DNA from 2 places in the Allofournierella sp. genome. Region 1 is predicted to be linked to the other one. Evidence: riboswitches for the same ligand, from Rfam matches in the RefSeq annotation. Region 1 holds a riboswitch; the other holds the start of a gene.
What was found. Region 1 has a riboswitch for cobalamin ahead of J7G73_RS02400 (ABC transporter substrate-binding protein). Riboswitches for the same ligand answer to the same signal wherever they lie in the genome.

Region 1 (3,355 bases):
GCTGTCCGCCACGCCGGTGACGATGAGTACCGCCGCGCCAAGACCCGCACCGGAGGAGACGCCAAGGCCATAGGAGGAGGCCAGCGGGTTTTGCAGCAGCGATTGCATCACTGCGCCGCTTACTGAAAGGGAAGCCCCCACGCAGAAGGCCAGCAGCACCCGGGGCAGACGGATGCTCCACACCAGCCCCGGGATCACCGGATTCATCTGTTCGGGCAGTGCCGCGCCCCACAGCTTGTTGGCCAGTACCTGCAGAATTTCACCGGGGGAGATGGGCACACTGCCCACCCCGATGCCCAGAATCACCGCGACCAGCGCGGCCAGGCACAGCAGGCCGAACCGCGCCGGACGGGAAAACCGGTTCATTCGCCGAACACCTCCGGATAGACGGCCTTACCCATCTCTTCCAGAGCGGTCACGATGTTCTCGTTGGGCAGAGAGGAGGACTGCTTGTCGATCTGGTAAACATCGCCGTTCTTCACAGCGGTCACGGCCTCCCAGCCCTCACGGCTCTTGATCTCGCCCACGGGGTCCTCGATGTAGTCCACGTTGGTGAGGATCACGTCCGGGTTGCCGCTGACAACTACCTCGCTGTCCACACTGGTCCAGCCTTCGGCCTTGTCGGCCATCATGTTGTTGGCGCCGATCAGGCTGATCATTTCGTCCATATAGGTGCCGGAGCCGGTGCTGTAGGCAGAGGGAGCGGCGGAAATCTCAAAGTAAACGGTCTTGCGCTGGTCCTCGGGGATGGAGGCACCCAGAGCGGCGATGCGGTCGATCTCGGCCTTCAGGGTCTCGTTGATCTCAGCGGCGCGCTCGGTCTTGCCCATCACCTGGCCCAGGAAGGTCACATCCTCATAAATGTCCTCGATGGAGGAGCTGGTGGGAATGCAGACCACGGTGGCGCCCAGCTCCTGCAGGGGCTGGAAGGGATTCTCACCGCCGGAGGAGCTGATGGAGGAGACCAGGATCACATCCGGCACCAGGGTGGCCATCTGCTCCGCGTCCGGGGTCATCATGTCAAAAACAGGCAGGCCTTGGGGCGCGTTTTCCATCTTGGCGCTGTTGGCATCCAGAGCGATGATCTGGTCGGTGCAGCCCAGATCCATCAGGGTCTGGGTGATGGAGGGAGCCATGGAGATCACGGTCTCCACATTATCCGGCAGGGTGATGGCGGCACCGCTGCGGTCTTCGGTGGGCTTGGCTGCCGCAGCGGTCTCGCCGGAAGCGCTTGCAGAAGCAGCAGAGGATGCGGCGGCGGAAGAGGCCGGAGCAGAAGTGCTGGCGGCCGGTGCGCCGCAGGCGGCCATGCCGAAGGCCAGAGCCACAGCAACAAGTGCGGAAAGAATGCGTTTCATAAATGTTCCTCCTGAATATTGGAATGAGGGATATATTTCCATGCGGCCGGATTGCCGCAAAGAACAAAAATACGCCGCCCCGGCAAGGCGGAGCGGCGCAGCGGCAAACAGGTGCGACAGGAAAAACCCCGTGAGGCAAAATTGCCCCCAGGCTGTACTGCCGCCCTGCCGCGTGTTTGGTCCGTCCACGAAGCGGGGTTCCGCGCCGGAAAAGAAGCCTTTTCCGGGCGGATGCGAACGGCAGGCAGGTCTTCCGGCTCGTGAGCGTTAAAGCGCGCGCCCGACCGGCCTTCCCATTCCCTTCGGAACAGTGGCAGATGGCCGGGGCGCTGGCCCACACGGCGGCGGTCCCGCACGGGATTGATTACCCGTTTCCCTTTTCATTCAGACAGGCTGAACACCTGCCGTTCGATTTTTTAATAGTATAACCGGATGCGTGGGTGCATCCAGGAAGAAATGCAAAATGCTCCGGCCCGGCGGCTGGCAAACAAAAATCAGCCGTCCAGATCCTCTTCGGTCTCTCGGGTGATGTAGACCGGGCGGTGCTTGGTTTCCAGATAGGTTTTTGCCAGATACTGGCCCAGAACACCCATGCAGAACAGCTGCACGCCGCTGCACAGAAAGATGATGCACACCAGGCTGGGCCATCCGCTGGTGGGATCGCCAAACAAAAGGGTGCGCACGATGATCACGATGATCATCACGAAGGCCAGCAGGCAGAAGAAGATGCCCATCAGGCTTGCAATGGCCAGCGGGGCGGTGGAAAAGCCGATGATGCCCTCCAGTGAGTAGAGAAACAGCTTCCAGAAGTTCCACTTGGTTTCACCGGCCACCCGTTCCACGTTCACATACTCCAGCCACTTAGTCTTGAAGCCAACCCAGCCGAAGATGCCCTTGGAGAACCGGTTGTATTCCGGCATGGACAGGATTGCATCTACCATTCTCCGGCGCATCAGCCGGTAATCCCGCGCGCCGTCCACAATGTCCGCGTCGCTCATTTTATTAATGAGCTTGTAGAACATCCGGGCGAAAAAGCTGCGGATGGGCGGCTCGCCCTGGCGGGTGGTGCGCCGGGTAGCGGCGCAGTCGTAATCCTCGTGAAGAAGTGCGTCCAGCATCTGGGGCAAAAGGGCGGGCGGGTCCTGAAGATCCGCGTCCATCATGGCCACATAATCGCCCTTGGCGGCCTGCAGGCCGGCCAAAATGCCCGCTTCCTTGCCGAAGTTGCGGGAAAAGCTGATGTAGCGCACCCGTGCATCCTGCCGGTGCAGCTCGCGGGCGATGGCAAGGGTGTTATCCTTGGAGCCGTCGTCCACAAAGATAAACTCAAATTCGGCCCCGTGGCTCGGCTTCATTTCATCGGCGACCCGGGTGATTTCCTTATAGAACAGCGGAAGAGACTCCTGCTCGTTATAGCAGGGTACAATGATGGAAAGAAGCATGCAGATACCGCCTTTCTCAGCTGAAACCCGGCCGCACAGCACGGGCAGTATATATTATAACACAGAGCGGGAAAAAGAACAAACCCTGCAAAATATACATGAAAAATATTATAAGGTGGATGAAAGATTTAATAAAATAAAGCGAAAAATTATTGTTCTTAAGAAGGATTTTTGTTATACTATGGATACAATTGTTTGCCGGATTTGCAATATAAGACCGGCGAAAGGAGCGGCGCGGTGAAGAGCTGGATGAAAGTCATGCAGGATGTTGCCTGGCTGACCCAATTGGGCGTTTCGGTCACTGCGCCGCCGCTTTTATGCGCCGGTGCCGCCTGGTGGCTTTCGGCCCGGGCGGGGCTGCCCGCATGGGTGATGCTGCCCGCGCTGCTGCTTGGCTTCGGCGGTTCGGCGGCCAGCGTGTGGGGCTTTTACCGCTACATGCAGCGCAAGGCCACCCGCAAAAAGGCGCCGCCGGCCTTCAACCGGCATTTATAACAATAGAGAGAGGGCGTTTTATGAAAATAGCACCTGCTGTAAAAAAAGAGACAGGGCACA
Region 2 (3,355 bases), on a different contig from region 1:
GCCTGCCTGCTGGCCTTTCTGGGCAGCCGGGAGGAGTCGCTGGCTCAGTTTGGCGCACTCAAGGGCATGGCCATGCCGATACTGCTGTTTCCGTTTTCCTTCCTCACTCCGCTGGCCACCCTGCTGATGCCGGAGGTCACCGAAGCTCACATTTTAGGACGGCAGAAAACGCTGGAAACGCTGGTGGGGCGCATCATGCTGTTCACCACCACCTTTTCGGTGCTGGCCGGGGGCCTGATCGCTTTGTATGCCTACCCGCTGGGCCGCATTCTCTACCACGATGAGACCATCGGCTTTTATCTGGCGGTGCTGGCCCCGGTGCTGCCGGGCATGTACCTGGACGCCATGGGCGATTCCATCTTAAAGGGCCTGGGCGAGGAGGTGGCTACCTTCCGCTACAGCATCTGGGATTCCCTGATTCGAATCGGTCTGGTGATTCTGCTCATGCCCCGCATGGGCATGAAGGGCTTTTTGTTTGTGATGATCTGCTCCAACGTGCTGTCCGCGCTGCTGAACATCTTCCGCATCGAGAAGGTGGCACGCATTCGCACTCGCTGGTACCGGTGGTTTGTGCAGCCTGCCTTGATCTTTCTGATCTCAGCGCTTTTGGGGCAGAGGAGTTTGCGCCTGATGGGAGTGAGTGGCGACTGGCCGCAGCTGCTGCTGGGCTGTGTGGTCACCGGCGGCCTTTACTGCCTTCTGATGCTCCGCTTCGGTTTGTGGGACGCGGTGCAGGCCATCCTGGCCCGGCGAAAGCCTACGGGCAGCACTGCCTGAATTTATGAGCGTTTTGCCTATACAAACAGCCGGTTTTGTGGTATAGTATATAGGTTAAATCGCCGCCGGGTGCCCGGGGCCGTGTAAGGCTGTCCGGGAGAATAGGGAAATGGGTGCAATGCCCATGCGGGACCGCCGCCGTAAAGGCTGAGCTCCGGCAGAAAAAGCCACTGGGAAGTTATTTCCCGGGAAGGCGCTGCCGGTGCGCGCAAGGCCTGAGCCGGAAGACCTGCCTGACGGACGAATCACTGCCAAAGGCAGGAAGCCCCGCGCCGGACGGACCAAACGTGCGCAGGGCAAAACACCGGCTGCTGGGCCGGTGTGGGTTGTACGTTTCCGGGCCTTTCTTCGCTTTGCTATCCGGCAAGGCGGGAGAGGCCTTTTTCTCTGTGCGGCGGCAAAGCCCGCTGTTTGGATAAGGAGGAGCAATGCTCGAAGTGATGATCGCCGCCCCGGCTTCCGGCAGCGGCAAAACTTCTGTCACCTGCGGCCTGCTGCAGGCGCTGAAAGACCGGGGCCTGGCCCCTGCGGCCTTCAAGTGCGGGCCGGATTATATCGACCCTATGTTCCACCGCTCGGTGCTGCAGGTGCCCAGCCGGAATCTGGATGCGTTTCTCGCCGGGGAAGAGCGGGTGCGGGAGCTGTACCGACGCCACCCGGCAGGCTGCGGTGCGGCGGTGTGCGAGGGTGTGATGGGCTTTTACGACGGCATGACCTTCGGCGGCGACAAGGCCAGCGCCTGGGATGTGGCCCGCCTGCTGGAACTTCCTGTGCTGCTGGTGCTGCACCCCTACGGCTCCAGTTTGACGCTGGCGGCTCAGGTGAAGGGGATGCTCTCCTTCCGGAAGGACAGCCGCATCAGGGGCCTGTTTTTGAACCGTTGCAGCGCCGGATTGTATGCCGCGCTCAAGCCCATGTTGGAAGAGGAGACCGGTGTTCCGGTGATGGGTTATCTGCCCGAGCTGGAGCAGGCGTCCTTGTCCAGCCGGCATCTGGGTCTGGTCACCGCCGGCGAGGTGGAGGATCTGGCCCAGCGGGTGCGGGCCATTGCCGCCTGCTTGGAAACCACACTGGACTGGCCCCGCTTTCTGGCAGTCTACCAGACCGGGCGGCAGTCGGGGCCCGCAATTGCGGAGCAGCCCTGTGCGGATGGCCCGATGATCGCCGTGGCCCGGGATGAGGCCTTCCAGTTTTATTATGAAGAGAGCCTGGACGCTTTGCGCCGGGCCGGGGCACAGCTGCGCTTTTTCAGCCCGCTGCATGATGAGAGCCTTCCGGCCGGTGCGGCGGGGCTGTATCTGGGCGGCGGTTATCCTGAACTGCACGCAAAGGCTCTCAGCGAGAACCGCCCCATGCGGCATGCCATTCGGGCGGCGGTGGAGCGAGGGATGCCTACCGTGGCGGAATGCGGCGGCTTTTTGTATCTGGGCCAGAGTCTGGAGGACGCAAACGGCGACGCCTGGCCCATGGCCGGGGTGCTGCCCGGCGCGGGCCATAAAACCGGCGGACTGGTGCGGTTCGGCTACAATCGTCTGACCGCCCGCAGCGACAGCATGCTGCTGCGCACCGGCGAGACCACCAATGCCCACGAGTTCCATTGCTGGGACAGCACCGAGAATGGCGCGGCCCTGCAGGCGGAAAAGACCTCCGGCGGCAGGCAGTGGAGCTGCTGCTTTGCCACCCAGAGCCTGTATGCCGGATTCCCGCACCTGTATCTTGCCGGAGACCTGCCGCTGGCCGAGCGCTTTGCGGCAGCGGCAAAGGAATATGCAAAGCGAGAGGAGAAAGAGGCGTGACACTGGCACAGCTTTTAAAACAGATCGAGCCGAAAAACGAAAGGGCGGAGCAGGAAACCCGCCGCCGCTGGAACGCCTGTGCAAAGCCGCTGGGCAGCCTGGGCCTTCTGGAGGACGCATTGTGCCAGATCGCATCGGTCACCGGCTCGGCGGACATTGATCTGGAACAGAAAGCCTTACTCGTTTTCTGCGCGGATAATGGCGTGGTGGCCCAGGGGGTAACCCAGACCGGCAGCGAGGTAACGGCCATGGTGGCCCGCGGCTTTGCGGAGGGTACCACCCCCGCCTGCCGGATGGCCCGGCGGGCAGGCTGTAAGCTGATTCCGGTGGATATGGGCATCAAGGATTTTATTCCGCAGCCCGGTGTGCTGGATCGGCGGGTGGCCAACGGCACCGGCGATATTTCCCAGGGCCCGGCCATGACCCGCGCTCAGGCTGAGCAGGCCATTCTGGCAGGTGCGCTGCTGGTGAAGGATTGTAAGGAGCAGGGCGTGGGCCTTCTGGCCACTGGAGAAATGGGTATCGGCAACACTACCACCGCCAGCGCAGTGGCCAGCGTGCTGCTGGGCTGTGAGCCGGAGGCCATCACCGGCCGGGGCGCGGGACTTTCCGACGAGGGCCTTGTCCGCAAAAAAGCGGCCATCTGCCGGGCGATTCAAATCAACCGACCAGACCCGGAAGACCCGCTGGATGTGCTGGCCAAGCTGGGCGGCTTTGACATCGCAGGCATGTGCGGTGCCTTTCTGGGCGGCGCGGCCTTCGGGGTGCCGGTGCTTATGGAC

Region 2: another riboswitch for cobalamin. It lies ahead of J7G73_RS09945 (cobyrinate a,c-diamide synthase); the one in region 1 lies ahead of J7G73_RS02400 (ABC transporter substrate-binding protein).

What each region holds. Positions count from the first base shown of each region.
Region 1 covers NZ_JAGHKE010000011.1:24,900-28,254, reverse strand. Annotated here, with positions in the region: gene J7G73_RS02405 (iron ABC transporter permease) at 1-366, opposite strand, end outside; gene J7G73_RS02400 (ABC transporter substrate-binding protein) at 363-1,358, opposite strand; cobalamin riboswitch at 1,584-1,778, opposite strand; gene J7G73_RS02395 (glycosyltransferase family 2 protein) at 1,853-2,800, opposite strand; gene J7G73_RS02390 (AtpZ/AtpI family protein) at 2,996-3,295, shown strand; gene J7G73_RS02385 (ATP synthase subunit I) at 3,316-3,355, shown strand, end outside.
Region 2 covers NZ_JAGHKE010000074.1:4,715-8,069, reverse strand. Annotated here, with positions in the region: gene J7G73_RS09950 (polysaccharide biosynthesis protein) at 1-777, shown strand, start outside; cobalamin riboswitch at 828-1,029, shown strand; gene J7G73_RS09945 (cobyrinate a,c-diamide synthase) at 1,206-2,573, shown strand; gene cobT (nicotinate-nucleotide--dimethylbenzimidazole phosphoribosyltransferase) at 2,570-3,355, shown strand, end outside.